2 regions of the Solibacillus sp. genome follow, and region 1 is predicted to be linked to the other one. Evidence: a T-box and tRNA genes for the amino acid it is inferred to sense, from the RefSeq annotation. Region 1 holds a T-box; the other holds one or more tRNA genes.

Region 1 (8,234 bases):
AGGAGCGATCGGGCTCATTAAAGGGAGTATTTTGGCTGCAGAAGAATTGCCTTTAGAACAAGGATTATTAGTTGAACGGGAAGCCTTTGCGAAAACATTTACTACAGGGGAAGTAAATGAAGGCATTCGCGCGTTCTTTGAAAAACGCCCTCCGAATTTTTTAAGCCAGTTACAAATCAATAAATAGGACTTTTGGGGGCCGTATTGAAAGTTCAGCTTTCAATATGGCCTTAATTTATTATGGAAGGATGAAGAAGGTATGTTGTTAAAAGGATTAAAAGTATTGGATTTCTCCACATTATTGCCAGGTCCGTTTGCGACGATGATGCTGGCGGATCTCGGAGCGGAAGTGGTACATGTCACAAAACCGGTAGAAGAAGGCAAGCAATGGGGACCGGACGAGTATTTGCAGCGTTCTAAAAAATCGCTTGCTGTCGATTTAAAATCTCCGGAAGTTGTCTCATCTCTAAAGGAGCTTTTAAAGGAACAGGAATACGATATTGTTGTTGAACAGTTCCGCCCTGGCGTGATGGCGCGTCTTGGTCTCGATTATGAGACATTGAAAGCTATCAATCCGGGTTTAATTTACTGTTCCATTACTGGATACGGTCAAACAGGTCCTTACTGTGAACGCGGAGGGCATGATATTAACTATGTTGCCTTGTCAGGGCTGCAAGGTTATTCAGGCACAAAAGAAAGTGGTCCGGCTAATATAGGTTTTCAGGTGGCTGACTTGGCGGGAGGATCAATGCATGCGGTAATCGGTATTTTATCGGCAGTCATTTATCGTGAAAAAACAGGATTAGGGCAACATCTGGATATTAGTATGACGGATTGTGCTTTAACGTTAAACGCCTTATTTGCCCAGGATCATTTAGCAGAAGGAAAACCGCTTGCTCGTGAAGAGCTGATCTTAAACGGCGGATCATTATATGGTTATTATGAGACGTTGGACGGTCGGTACCTTTCTGTCGGCAGTCTAGAACCGAAATTCAGAAAGCAGTTATGTCAGGCAATCGGTTCTCCGGATTTACTTCCATTAGCAATGAGTAATAAACGAGAGGATATTGCAAAGCTGAGAGAACAATTGCAAAATGTTTTTCTGCAGAAGACATTGGAAGAATGGCAAACTATTTTCTCTGTAGTAGATGGTTGTGTGGAGCCGGTATTGAGCTTTGAAGAAACGGTTGCACATCCACTTTTCGTAGAACGTAATATGTTTGTGGAAATAGCAAAGCCCGATGGAACTATACAAAAACAGATCGCATGTCCGATTAAGTCCAATCTTTTCAAGGCATCTTATGGGACAATCGGGGTAAAAGCAGGAACACATAATGATGAGGTATTGGGGAGCCTGTTAAAGAAATCATAGGGAAGGATGTGGGAAAAAATGTATCCGTGAATTCCTAAAAGTAGGAAAGTAGATTTAGAAATATAAATAATATTAATTTTTATTACGTTCATATTAAAAAAACTTAACATTTGTAAGAGTAATTACTGTTCTTTTTTTGAAAAATAATTTAAGATATAGACGAATTACAAGATTGTTGAGCAGGTGAACTATGAAAAACTTAAAACTTGGTGTTTTCCTTCTAACAGTTCCACTTTTACTGGCAGGCTGTGAAAGTGTTGAAAACAAAGAAGGCTTCTTCTATTCAACATTTGTACGTCCGATGGATTGGACGTTAAACACATTTGGTGAATTGTTTAACGGCAGCTATGGTTTGGCTATCATTGCTATTATTTTAATTATTCGTCTCGTACTAATGCCGTTTATGCTTAAAACTTACCGCAGTCAAGCTACAATGAAAGTGAAAATGGATTTCGTCCGTCCACAAATGGAGGATATCCAGACACGTTTAAAAGCAGCAAAAACTCCGGAAGAAAGAATGACAGTTCAGCAGGAAATGATGTCGCTCTACAAAGAACATAATATTAATCCGTTAAATATGGGCTGCCTGCCAGCGCTTATACAAATGCCGATTATTATGGGCTTATATTATGCGATTTTATATTCGGCTGAAATTAAAACACATTCATTCCTATGGTTTGACCTTGGCTCTACAGATATTTGGATGACTGCAATCGCAGGTGTCGTTTATTTCGTACAAGCGAAAGTATCGCTTCAAACCGTACCAGAAGCTCAGAAGAAACAAATGAAACTGATGATTTACGTATCACCGATTATGATTGTCATTATTTCATTGTCTTCGATGGCTGCACTCCCACTGTACTGGGCAGTCGGAGGGTTATTCTTAATTGTCCAAACTTATATTGGACGCAAATTTTTCTCAAACATCCCTGAAACTAAGGGAAATGAATAATTGTAAGTTATGCCGCTGCTAAAGGCTTACTGAACTAAAACTACTGAGACGATAATTTCAGTAGTTTTTTTATTTTCCGCTTAGTGTGGAGTAATTTTCTAATAAACTATCGGATTGTTCCAATATATTTAAAATAGTTCTAATAAAATCCTCTTCTTCTAATACGTTTGCCAATTGTTCGAATAAATGGTCGAAGTCTGCTAATAAAGTGTCCGGTTGTTCTAATATGTCAAAAGCATTTTCTAATAAGCGTACCAATTTTTCTAATAAAGGCAATTCGAGTTCTTTGAAAGCTCCCTTAGTAAGGGGATGACTGAGTATTCTGCATTTATTTCCGGTGATTTTCTTAAATATAGTCGCTATTTTCTAATAACCATCTTAGATTATCTAATAAACACAGTTATTTATTTATTAAATTTGCATACAATTATATTGACAATAATTATCTTTAATAGATATAATTCAGTAAATTTAAATTCGATGAAAAAGACAGTAATTTACAGGTGTTTTGGAAAGCGAGCTGGGGATTGGTGTGAGCCTGGTGCAAAATATGTAAATGAAGCGCACTTTGGAGAAGCGGTCTGAACATAAGTAGGATCTGCCGGGGAGTCACCTCGTTAAAAATGGAAAGTGGTCACAATTTGTGGCAACTAGAGTGGTACCACGGGAATTCGAAGCTCTCGTCTCTATTTTTGGAGACGGGGGCTTTTTATATTGGGAGGGGATAACATGTATAAAAAAATTGCGTCAATTATTCAAGAGGCTTTGCCACAAAAAATAATAACAAAAGATGAAATTGAACAACTACTGGAAAAGCCAAAGTATCAGCATTTAGGGGATGTAGCTTTTCCATGCTTTAGGCTTGCTAAAACATTAAAGAAATCACCGAACGTTATCGCTAAGGAAATTTGCGAAAGGATTAAAAGTGAGCTTATACAGGAAGTACAAGTTGTTGGAGGCTATATAAATATATTTCTAAATAAGCTGCAAGTGACGAGGGACGTCATTACCCAAATAATGATAGCTCCAGAGTCATACGGACAACAAGAAACACAGCAAAAGAACATAGTAATCGATTATTCATCACCGAATATTGCAAAGCCCTTCTCCATGGGACATCTTCGGTCCACTGTTATTGGCAATGCTCTTGCAAATATTGCAGAAAAAAACGGATACAGTGTCGTCCGGATAAATCATCTAGGCGACTGGGGTACCCAATTTGGTAAATTGATTGTCGCATTCCGAATATGGGGAGAAAAAGAACTTATTGAACAAGCACCTATTGAAGAGCTTTTAAAGCTATACGTGAAGTTTCATGTAGAAGCAGAATTAAATGAAAAACTAAATGAGGAAGCAAGATCAGCTTTTAAAGCGCTTGAGGACAATGATCCGCAATCAATGGAATTATGGACTTGGTTTAAAGGTGCCTCTTTACTAGAATTTAAGCAGATTTATGATCGGCTTCATATTGAGTTTGATACGTATGAGGGGGAAGCCTTTTATAATGACAAAATGCAGTATGTTGTTGATGAATTAAATAAGAAACAATTACTTACAGAGTCGGATGGCGCAAACGTTGTTGAGCTTGAAGACATGCCACCTTGTTTAATAACAAAACAGGACGGTGCAACATTATATGCGACCCGTGATTTAGCCGCAGCTTTTTATAGAAAGGTGCATTATGAACCATCCCAAGTTTTCTATGTAGTAGGGAATGAACAAACACTCCATTTTAAACAAGTGTTTCAAGTTATTTCGAAAATGGGTTATTCTTGGTCGGAAAATCTGAAACATGTATCATTTGGAATGATGTTGAATGACGGAAAAAAGATGTCGACACGTAAAGGTAGAGTCATTTTATTGAAGGATGTATTAAAAGAAGCAGTGGAAACAGCATCCAGAAATATTGAGGAAAAAAATCCCACCTTAAATAATAAACAAAATGTTGCTGAACAAGTAGGAATTGGCGCGGTAATATTTAATGATTTAAAAAACTTCCGCTTAAATGATATTGAATTTTCATTACCTCAAATGTTGAATTTTGAAGGCGAAACAGGTCCCTATGTACAATACACTCATGCCCGTATCCATTCAATTTTAGAAAAAGCAAAATTTAAAGCTGACAAGGAAATACCCGTAAAAGAATTAGAAGATTCGGCTTGGGCAGTGATTCAACTGTTACAACAATATCCACAAGTGATTACAGATAGTTTCGAACAAGTGGATCCTTCTTTAATTGCTAAATATGTATTGCAATTAGCACGGATGTTTAACAAATATTATGCAAATACAAAGATATTATTAGAAGATGGGCTGCGGGAAAACCGTTTGCAGTTATGTTTTGCAGTAGCAACCGTATTAAAGGATGGATTGAAGTTACTAGGAATCCAATCACCGGAAAGTATGTAATTAGATAAAGGCTAGTTGGAGACTATTATTCAAAACAAAAGGATTCGCAAAGGAAGTCCTTTTGTTTGTTTATGGTCGATGCAAATTCATAATTTTAAGTAATAACTTTACATTCTTTTAGAAGTTTACCTTCATTGATCCATAATTCAACCATGTGATTAAAGAAATCTGGCATTGCTAAAGATATACCATGTCCGACTTCAGGTAAAATAACACCACTACAATTTGAATTGGCTTTTACAATATCTTTTGCAGATTTTTTCATAATAGCCTTTTCCTTTTCACCTACTGTAACCAATATTTTTGCGGATGCCTTTCTAAAGTCTTCAGGTATTGTAAAGGACATGTTTTCTTCAAGTACTCTAGCAAGGGTGTCTAAATTTATTTGACAACTTTCTTCATAATATTTCTCAAAATTGTCTTTACTTATATACATTGACTTTGCTTGAAGTTTAGAAAACGATTTCTTCTTTATTAATGGAAACGTTAATCTAAGGACAGGTTTTATTAATTTTTTAATATGAGAAAGGGGTCTGACAGCAGCGCTATTTATAATTGCAACATCAACTAATTCTGGTTTTAAGCTTAATAATTTGATAATTACTTGTGCACCTAAAGAAAAACCAATTAGAATTATTTTCTTACCACCGGCTTTTGCTTCAATTAATTTAATTATATCTTCTGCACTTCTTTTTATAGAAAAGTGAATTTCATTATTGTTTAACCCATGTTCAGGCAGGTTTGGAACTATGCAATGATAATGAGTAAAATATTGAATTTGTCTCTCCCACATCCAATTGCTTACTCCGCCGCCGTGTAAAAAAATTATGAGAGAAGCACTTTTATTACCGTATTCTTGATAATGTAATGACAATTAGTTCAACCCTTTTCTTTATAACAGTTTATTTCTTACTATTTAATAATTCTTCCAATGTATTATAAAAACCTTCCAATTAGTGTTTTTCAAAGTAATTTATCAATATTACTAAAGAAGAATAGTTAAAATATTGAATCGCCATTGTATCCCTTCATTAACTGTGCGAAAATTTATTAGAATATTGGAAAAATAGGGGGTGGGACTATGTGGGAACAGCAGCTAATTGAAACTAAGCGTGGAATTTTTGAAATCTTTACAAAAGGCGAGGGGAAACCGCTCTGTGTGACGCATTTATACAGTGAATTTAACGAAAATGGAAATCGGTTTGCGGAAATGTTTACTCCGTATTATAAAGTACATTTAGTGAATTTGCGTGGCTGTGGAAAATCAACGGATGATGTGTCTGTCTTTGGTTATGGTATGCAGGATAGCGTAGAGGATCTGGAGGCAACCCGTGCAGCATTGGGTTATGTTGCATGGGGGTTTGCAGGACATTCAACAGGGGGGATGCTAGCATTAAACTATGCAATTTTACACCCGGCAAGTGTGGAATTTATTGTAGCGGGCGGTCTTTGTGCTTCTGCAGAATACATGCATCATCCAGCGAGTATTTACTGCAAGGAAAACCCGAACAATAAAAGAATTCTTGAGATTTTAGCGATGCTGGGCAATCCATCATCAACAATCGAGCAAAGAAAATCGGGCTCTAAAGAATGGGCACTTATGTCGTTATATAAAGAACAAAGCTATGACAATATGATAAGCCGTCCGAGCAGCGGGAAAACCGTTTCGAAAAGATTGGATTATTTTTCATATAAGGAGCTGCCAGACTTCGATTTGCGACCGCAATTACCAAGTATCAAAACGAAAGCTTATATATATGGCGGTTTATACGATGCGCAATGTCCATATGAATTTGCAGTGGAAGCAGCGGATTTATTGGCAAATGCCACATTGACGACCTTTGCTGAAAGTAATCACCACCCGGTTATTGAAGAAGAAGAAAAGTTCACGGAATTTGTGCGGAATCTATCTCAAGTTCATTCTATACAAAACTGAAATAGGAGTCGTGCTGCATGTACACAATAAATGAAAGAGAAGATTATTTTCAATATACGATAACTAAGGTTCAAGCGTTAGAAGGTGTAGAGGGAATTATCCAATTGGGTTCTGGGACAATTGGTTATATTGATCAGTATTCCGATATCGATTTAATGATAGCAACAACAGAACAGGTAGATATTGCAAAACATTTAATCAAGGCTGAGCTGCAAAGAATGGGTGCCTTATATATAAAAGAAGGAAAGTTTAGTGATGATGTTTTTTTGCTTATACCTTTCTTTGAAAATGGTTTGGAAATGAATATATCTGTATTGCCTATCACTCACTTGAATGTAAAATCATCTTTATGGAAACTCATATTTGATCGGAATGGTGAAGTTCAGTCAAAAATGCTTGAAGAAAATGAAAACTTCCTTCAGCAAGATCAGCCATATATAAAAAAGTTCGATATAACGTTCGAATTCGCCTATCATTTAAGAAAGCTGCGTATTGAAATTCGACGTGGGAATTTAATATTTGCGATGAAAATGCTAGAAATATTGCGGGATTTTACGTTAACAATTCAAGTATTAAATGAACAAAAAAAGCTTCATCAATTTAAAGCCTATCATACATTAGAGAACGATTTTATCGCTCAATTAATGAGTAGTTACCCGACAACAATAGACTCTCCAGGTATTGAGCAAGCTGCGTATAGAGTTACAGAACTATTTAAAAGTTCAGTAAAGAAAAATGCAATGTTTGATTATGACGAACGACTATTTATAATTGCTGAAATATGATTTAGTGAAAAGGGAGAATTATATGGAAGAAATACTATTAGAAAATGAAATCATCAAATTAAGACCAGTCCAATTAAGTGATATCGAAGCAATCACAGACGCCGCGAATGATGAGGGGATTTGGGAGCATATGTCGGTAACGTTGCTTTCAAAAGAAGCGGTGCAAAACTATATCGAAAATGCGATTAAAGAGCGTGAAAAAGGTATTTCGTATATGTTTGCGATCATCGATAAAAAAACAGATAAAATTGTAGGCTGTACATCTTTTCTTGATATTTCATTTCCCCATAAACGGCTGGAGATAGGGGCGACTTGGTATAATCCGAGTGTTTGGCGTTCTGCGATTAATACAAATTGCAAGTTTCTAATGTTCCAATATTGTTTTGAAGTACTTAAATTAAATCGTATTCAAATTAAAACAGGGCACGAAAACGACCGTTCACAAAAAGCCATTGAACGTATTGGCGCAGTGAAAGAAGGAGTTTTGCGTAATCATATGATTCGAAAAGAAGGAACAATTCGTCATACTGTTATGTATAGTGTCATTTCGGAAGATTGGGAAAAACTTAAAGCCAAGTTCATGGATCGTTTATTAAAATATTGAAAATTTGCAGGTAAATTAATGGCATTGATAATATTTATAAGAAATTCACATTTTTTCAAGTCTTTTAACACGAATTGTATGGAATTAACGAACATTATCGTGTCATATCCCATATTTTCATATACAATGAGAGAGGTTAATCTTTAATGGGAATATCTTATCCTGTTAAATTTAGA
Region 2 (8,234 bases), on a different contig from region 1:
TGCGAAAGGCTATAGTCACCGGGAAGATGAATATACTTCCTACGAGGAATGTTCAAAAGGTGCAGATGTCCTTGTTAATGCAATATTGAAAGTAGCCGAATCTTCGGTTTCACCCGTTAAGTCTGCTAGTGTGAAGTAAAGGTTTTTATGATGAAATCAATAGTTTTGCCCTCCTTTTCTTATTAGGTGAACATACTATATGGTACCTACTATAAGGAGGTGGGATGATGATGAGACGTCCTGCAGTGGGTTTCTGCTTCCCTGGTTATCGTTACTGCGGACCGGGCTGCAGCGGACCTGGTGCACCAACGAATGCAGTAGACAATTGCTGCCTAAACCATGATGCCTGCTATGCATACGGATATGATAAAAGGTATTGTGACGCAATTTTTCAACAATGTTTAAATCAATACAAAACCCCCTCAACGAAAATGGGGAGGGACGCAAACTTGTTTTCCAGAGCGATTCGGTTAAAGAATTTTCTAATATAAAATAAAAACACAGGCATGAATTCCTTTCCAAAAGGTTTCATGCCTGTGTTTGCTATTAATCGATCTTCTGACCTGTAATTTCTTCTAATTTACCGTTTTCTTTAATTTTTGCTAGACCTTCGTTTAAACGGTTCAGTAATTCCGTGTTCCCCTTTTTCACCATGAAGCCGTAATACTCTTTTTCGAACTGATCCGATTCAATTGCTTTTAGCCCTGAATCCGGATTGTTCTTTAAGTACTCGATAACAACTGCATTATCGCCAAACGCTGCTGCTGTTGCACCATTGATTACTTCCTGGAATGCCACTGGCTGGTTTTCATACGCTAAAATTTTTGAACTTGATTTCCCTTGCAGGTTTTGTGCTGCAATATGGCCTGTCGTGTTAATTTGAACAGAGATTTTTTGATCTTTTAACTCATCCAATGTTTTAATTGTTGAATCTTCCTTCACAACGATCATTAATGACGCTTCATAATATGGATCTGTGAAGTCATACGTTTCTTTACGCTCATCTGTAATTGTGATGCCTGATGCACCTAAGTCCAGTTCACCATTCGTAATTTGTTGGAATACCGGCTCCCAACCTACATTTCGGAATTCAATTTCCGAACCAATTTCTTCACCGATTGCTTTCATAATATCAACATCGATACCGACAATTTCACCTTTATCGTTCATCGATTCAAATGGGGCAAATGTTGCTTCTGTTCCGACTAGCAGCTTTTTACCGTCACCTTCTCCAGATGTTGCACTTCCTGATGTTTCATCGTCTGCTGTACCGCATGCGGCTAAAATGATTGTTAATGTCATGAGCAGCATTGTTATTAAAAACTTCTTTGTTTTGAACATTATAAAACCCCCTCTATTTTTGTTAAGATTATACATTTTTTAGTAAAGCCACACAATATGCAATTCTAAATCTTCTGATAGTTTAATTTATAAAGATTCCTCTAGGAGTCGTCTCCCCTACATTCCAACCATCTGTGCTCTCTACTAAATATAAAAAACTATCTTCTACTACTCAACATAATAGAAGATAGTTTCCATACATTTATAGAACTTTTCCTAAAAAGGCTTTTGTACGTTCGTTTTGCGGGTTGCCGAATACTTCATCCGGGTGGCCTTGCTCTACGATATAGCCGCCATCCATGAACAGTACACGGTCGCCCACTTCACGTGCGAAGCCCATTTCATGCGTTACGACAACCATTGTCATACCTTCTTTTGCAAGGTTTTTCATTACTTCCAAAACCTCTTTTACCATTTCCGGGTCGAGGGCTGACGTTGGTTCGTCAAACAGCATCACTTTTGGCTTCATCGCTAACGCACGGGCAATCGCTACACGCTGCTGCTGACCGCCTGATAACTGCTGCGGATAGTTATATGCCTTTTCACGCAAACCGACCTTATCCAATAGCTCCAGTGCCAGTTTTTCGGCCTCGGCTTTGTTCAGTTGGCGAATTTGCATTGGAGCCATCGTAATATTATCGATGACCGACATATGCGGGAATAAGTTGAACTGCTGGAACACCATTCCTACTTCTGTACGGATCTCGTTAATATTTGTTTTCGGATCATTAATTTTAGTACCTTCAATATAGATTGCACCATCCGTTACTTCTTCCAGCAAGTTCATGCAGCGAAGAAACGTTGATTTCCCAGAACCGGATGGCCCGATAACACAAACTACCTCTTTTTCATGTACTTCATAATCGATCCCTTTTAACACTTCGAGCTTGCCAAAATGCTTGTGTAAGTTTTCTACTTTAATCATTTATGCGCGCTCCTTTTTCTTACGTGGGTTGTAATTAATATCAACTCGTTTTTCGATAAATGCAATGAGCTTCGTTACAGCATACGTCAATACAAGGTATAGGAACGCCGCGAATAAGTACGGCTCCCAGAAACGCTGATACGTTCCGGCTACAACTTTACTTACGTATAAAATTTCGGCTCCGGCGATTACCGTTACAAGTGAAGAATCTTTTAATAGTGCGATAAATTCATTCCCTAAAGGTGGAATCATACGACGGAACGCCTGCGGTAAAATAACTTTGCGCATCGCCTGGCTTTGCGTTAACCCTAAAGATCTTGCAGCTTCCATTTGACCTTTGTCGATCGACTGGATCCCTGCACGGAAAATTTCTGCATTGTATGCGGCACTGTTTAAAATCAGGCCGACAATACCCGATACCCACCAACCTTGTGATGTTCCAAAAATAGTTGGAATAACAGCTAAGTGAATTAATAATAATTGTACGAGCATTGGCGTACCACGGAATACGTCGACATATATTTTAGCCGGCCAGTAAATCCATTTTTTTGCTGAAACCTGGCCTAATCCTAAAACTAGACCGAATATGATACCACCAATATAACCACATGCTGTTAAAACAATAGTCGCCCAAAGTCCTTTTGCATATAGTTCACGGTAGTTCCAGATTATATCCCAACGGAAAAAATCAAAAAAATCCATCTGAAACCCTCCAATAAATTAAAATGTTGCTTATTCGATTTCCGTACCTGTAATTTCAGCTAACTTGCCGTTGTCTTTAATTTTTTGAAGACCTTCATTTAAAATATCCAATAGCTCTTTGTTGCCCTTTTTCACCATAAAGCCGAAGTAGTCTTTTTCAAATGAAGTATCTTCCACCGCTTTTAAGCCTGAATCAGGATTGTTTTCAAGGTAATCTAAAATTACTGCATTATCACCGATAGCGGCATCTGCTGCACCTGTCAGCACTTCTGTTAAAGCAACAGAGAAGTTTTCATAAGCCAAAATTTTTGAGCTTGCAACGCCTTGAAGTTCCTGTGCTGCGATATGACCTGTCGTATTAATTTGCACCGCGATTTTTTTGTCTTTAATATCCTCTAACGATGCAACTGTCGAACCTTCTTTTGTTACGATCAATAAAGTCGCTTCATAATAAGGATCTGTAAAGTCATATGATTCTTTACGCTCATCTGTAATTGTAATAGCCGCTGCACCCATATCCACTTCACCAGTTGTTACTTGGCTCATCATTGAGTCCCAGCCTACATTCTTCACTTCTGTTTCAATGCCCATCTCTTCGCCGATCGCTGCTAAAATCTCTGAATCTAATCCGACAACATTTCCTTTATCGTCTAAATATTCAAATGGTGCATATGTAGCTTCCGTACCTGCAACAATTTTCTTATATTCTTTATCCCCTGTTGATGTAGACTCATCAGCTCCACACGCTGTCAAAATCATTGAAGCTGCGGCTAAAGGTGCTGCCCATTTAAATAGTTTTCTTGTACTCATTATGAATATCCTCCTGGATGTAGTAGTTTTTTTGTTAATAACATGTTCAATTATATTAATTACACAATTAATATACAACATTTAATTTTTAAAAAATTGATTATTATTGCAGTACGATGAATTATTATAACAAAATTGACGGTATATTTGCATATAATTTAATATTTATTCACTCGTTTACTATTTCATTATTGTATTTCCTCCTTCAAAAAGGCTCTTTTATCATTACATATATTCCCTGTTTTTTTAAAATAAATGTTAATCTGCCGGGTAATTTTTAACTAAAATGAAAAAGGCTGCATAAGAGGAAATCCCTCTCATGCAGCCTTGGATTATTATTTAGTTCAGAGAACGAATGAAGGATAAAAAGAACCGGTACAGTGATTCCTTCTATCCTGCTGAAACTTCATTCTCCATTGCAAAAAAATCTCAGATGATTTTTGCAATTGATATTGAAACGTATATTAAAACAGTAAAATGGTGCCCCCTAAAGGACATGATAGTATGGTCTATCTAACTAGTTTTGTAAAAACACAACATTTAATAATGTACTAATTTTCTACATATATTTCAAGTAGAAAATGTGCTTTTTAAAAAGAAATTTTATTTTTTAGGTGAAGAGCGTTTAAATTAGATTAGTTTCGGAAACTTATAGTGTAGCGTTAAAAATAAACTGTAGAAAAATGGAAGAGAAAGATTATTTTTACTTCATGCTGATCAATAATAATCTTTAAAAAGAAAGCGCCCTCGGAGGGAATCGAACCCCCAGCCTCAGAACCGGAATCTGAAGTGTTATCCATTACACCACGAGGACATATAAGTATATGAGCAACTTTTTTCATTATACAGATGGAACCCCTTATTTTCAACTGTAAAAATCAGAGTTTATATTTGACCATAACTGACTAATACGTGTATGATAGGTTTACAGCTGAAATATTTGTCAATTTCAGCAAAAGTAATCGAATATAAGCTTTAACAAAGGGAGGATTTTTCAATGAACTTAATTCCTACAGTTATTGAACAAACAAACCGCGGCGAACGTGCATATGACATTTATTCACGTTTACTTAAAGACCGCATCATTTTATTAGGTAGTGGGATTGACGATAATGTTGCGAACTCAATCGTAGCACAGCTATTATTTTTAGAAGCTGAAGATCCAGATAAAGACATCTACCTGTATATCAACTCACCAGGTGGCTCTATCACTTCAGGTATGGCGATCTACGATACGATGAACTTCATCAAACCTGATGTATCAACAATCTGTATCGGTATGGCTGCTTCAATGGGTGCATTCCTGCTTTCTGCTGGTGCAAAAGGCAAGCGTGTTGCTTTACCAAACGCAGAAGTAATGATTCACCAACCACTTGGCGGAGCACAAGGTCAAGCAACAGAAATCGAAATCGCTGCAAAACGTATTTTACACTTACGTGAAAAATTAAACCGCATCATGGCTGAAAACAGTGGCCAAGATTACGAAACGTTGGCACGCGACACAGATCGTGACAACTTCATGTCTGCAGAGCAAGCATTAGAGTACGGTCTTATCGATAAAATTTATGAGCGTAACCAATTAAAATAATCGATCCATTCAAGCATACAAGATTCATCTTGTATGCTTTTTTGTGTTCAAAAAATAAGCACAGCCGTTCAAAAATACTGAACAGCTGTGCTTTTGTTTTGTAAATAAAATTCGTTATCGTACTTTGTTTAACGCTTAAATAATATATTTGTCCACGTCCAGGATAAAGCGCCAATTCCTTGGCCAGTTCGGTCCCTCATGCAAAAGTGGTGGAGCTTTTACTTTTGCGTCGGGCCCTCCAATGGCTTGGGCTCACACGATGTGAGTCATTGGGGGCATGCCACAAGGATGTGGCGTTTTGCCCACTCGGAGTTGAACGGGCGCTTTATCCTTTTGTTTTAATCCGCTTTTTCAATTAGAAGTTGTAGTGAGTCGATCGCTTTTTCTTCGTCATGGCCGTCTGCCCATAATGTGACAACTGTGCCTTTTGCAACAGCTAGGCTCATAATGCCCATGATCGACTTTGCATTCACTTTTTTCGTATCTTTTTGTAAAAAGACATCTGCTTTATAACGATTCGCCTCTTGGACGAACAAAGCGGCCTGTCTTGCTTGTAAGCCCGATTTTAACTTTACTTCTACTTGTTTTTCAATCATGTTGAAATACTCCCTTTCACAACCGTTCATCGCTTCTAAGTTTATCTTAACGAAATTGTCCGAAAAGAACAACAATTGGAAACATCTTTTATGAAATCATTACCAATTTTTTCTTTTACGCCTCGTCGACTTGCTCCGTACCTTTATGTGAATTTAAATACTCTCTCCACGACGGAGCGCATCCGCGATTTCATCGATTTTGCGCAGACGATGATTGACGCCTGATTTACTGACAACGCCAGTTGAAACCATTTCACCGAGCTCTTTTAACGTCACGTCCTGATATTCCACACGAAGACGTGCTATTTCACGCAGTTTTTCCGGCAGTTGATCAAGACCTACCGCATTATCAATATAGCGGATATTTTCCACTTGCCTCAACGCCGCGCCTATTGTTTTGTTTAAGTTGGCCGTTTCACAGTTTACGATACGATTCACACTGTTACGCATATCTCTTATGATCCGTACATCCTCAAACTTCAGCATTGCCTGTACAGCACCGACTAAATTCATAAAATCCGAAATTTTTTCGGCTTCTTTCAAATACGTCACAAAGCCTTTTTTACGTTCGATCGTTTTCGCATTTAAATCGTATCGGTTCATCAGCTCTGCCAACGCTTCCCCGTGCTCCTTATATAAAGAATAAATCTCCAAATGGTAGGAAGAGGTTTCCGGATTGTTCACCGAGCCTCCCGCCAAGAAGGCACCACGTAAATAAGCACGGCGTTCATTTTCTTTCGGTATGATTGATTTGGCGATTGTATGATTAAACTCAAATGAATTTGAGACAATTTCTAAATCCGCAAGAATTTCCCGTGCGCCTTCACGAACACGGCATATATACACATTGTTCTTTTTAAGACGCATCTTTTTTCGAACTAGCAACTCGACATTATATGGATAAAGCTTCTTTACAATTGTATAAAGCCGACGTGCGATTGCCGCATTTTCTGTCTGTACATCTAAGCTTATTTGACGATTCGCAAAACTTAACGAACCATTCATCCGTATAAGGGCAGATACTTCAGCCTTTAAACTGCTATCACCGGCTTCTACTTGCGTCAGTTCTTTCTTAGTTTCAGATGCAAATGACATGGATTCGCTCCCCCTTTCCTAGCAACCTATGTAGCGTTTCTTTCAATACTACTATTCTTGCATCGTTTGTTTTTTCTGTATTGTATATTCACATAGCCACTCGGCGAGATTTACCGCATCATGGCGTACTGTTCCATTTTCAATAAGCGCAATCTCTTTTGGAATAATATTGATGCCCATTTCCTGCAGTCTTTCAATATCAAACTTTACAGGTTCGGCATTTTCTTCACGGTAATTTTCGTATATCGAAGGAGGCAGCTCCTTTTCATTGATCAGTACCGATTGAATAAATGCTTCTCCTACATGCTCATGAATTGCTTCAATATGCTGTGAGGCAGTAAAACTTCTCGTTTCACCTTGCTGTGTCATTAAATTCGCAATGTAGATCTTTTCACCTTTTGCACGAATAACTGCCTGCCCGATTCCTTTAACTAATAAATTCGGAATGATGCTCGTATAAAGGCTTCCAGGTCCAATCAAAATAAAATCTGCCCGTTCAATCGCATGAACTGCAGCAGGTAAAGGTTTGAGATTACTCGGCTCCAAGTATACCCGTTTAATCGGTGCATGGCCTGATGGAATTTTAGACTCTCCTATAATGTCTGACCCATCCGCTAATTCGGCATGTAATGTAACCTTTTTATTCGCTGCTGGAATGACCTTTCCGTGCACATTCAGTACTTTGCTCATTTCAGCAATCGCATGGTTAAAATCACCTGTAATTTCAGTTAAAGCAGTCAACATCAAATTCCCGAGCGAATGACCGCCTAAATCGTTTGATTGGGAAAAGCGGTATTGAAACATTTGCTCTACTAACGGCTCTACATCTGATAATGCGGCAATTACATTTCGCACATCTCCTGGCGGCGGGATATCATAGTCATCCCGCAAACGTCCAGAAGAGCCACCGTCATCTGCAACCGTCACGATGGCCGTTATATCAAAATGATGTTGCTTTAGGCCGCGTAAAATTGTAGAAAGGCCTGTCCCCCCGCCAATTACGACGATTCTTGTTCTCTTTTTTTTCATTTCATCAATCCTTCCTATGATTGATATCTCTATGTGTAACGATGACTTGATCATTTTTTGCCAATAGCTTCCCGAAGTATTCAGCAAGTGTAACCGAGCGATGTTGTCCGCCCGTACAGCCGAAAGCGATGACAAGCTGTGATTTGCC

What was found. A T-box is a leader RNA that pairs with one kind of tRNA and senses whether it is charged. The one in region 1 lies ahead of argS (arginine--tRNA ligase), so its partner is inferred to be a tRNA-Arg.
Positions count from the first base shown of each region.
Region 2: it has a tRNA-Arg gene. The T-box ahead of argS (arginine--tRNA ligase) is inferred to sense a tRNA for this amino acid. The anticodon was not compared.

Region 1 covers NZ_JBELZM010000017.1:44,240-52,473, forward strand. The annotation lists gene ABS917_RS15450 (enoyl-CoA hydratase/isomerase family protein) at 1-187, shown strand, start outside; gene ABS917_RS15455 (CaiB/BaiF CoA transferase family protein) at 260-1,372, shown strand; gene yidC (membrane protein insertase YidC) at 1,563-2,324, shown strand; T-box leader at 2,796-3,015, shown strand; gene argS (arginine--tRNA ligase) at 3,054-4,733, shown strand; gene ABS917_RS15470 (alpha/beta fold hydrolase) at 4,828-5,607, opposite strand; gene ABS917_RS15475 (alpha/beta fold hydrolase) at 5,815-6,669, shown strand; gene ABS917_RS15480 (hypothetical protein) at 6,687-7,454, shown strand; gene ABS917_RS15485 (GNAT family N-acetyltransferase) at 7,477-8,058, shown strand.
Region 2 covers NZ_JBELZM010000015.1:12,389-20,622, forward strand. The annotation lists gene ABS917_RS14330 (Zn-dependent hydrolase) at 1-139, shown strand, start outside; gene ABS917_RS14335 (Parvovirus coat protein VP1-like protein) at 228-491, shown strand; gene ABS917_RS14340 (basic amino acid ABC transporter substrate-binding protein) at 547-1,341, opposite strand; gene ABS917_RS14345 (amino acid ABC transporter ATP-binding protein) at 1,544-2,266, opposite strand; gene ABS917_RS14350 (amino acid ABC transporter permease) at 2,267-2,968, opposite strand; gene ABS917_RS14355 (basic amino acid ABC transporter substrate-binding protein) at 2,999-3,778, opposite strand; tRNA gene ABS917_RS14360 (tRNA-Arg) at 4,521-4,592, opposite strand; gene clpP (ATP-dependent Clp endopeptidase proteolytic subunit ClpP) at 4,776-5,366, shown strand; gene ABS917_RS14370 (HPr family phosphocarrier protein) at 5,705-5,962, opposite strand; gene whiA (DNA-binding protein WhiA) at 6,116-7,057, opposite strand; gene ABS917_RS14380 (gluconeogenesis factor YvcK family protein) at 7,109-8,086, opposite strand; gene rapZ (RNase adapter RapZ) at 8,091-8,234, opposite strand, start outside.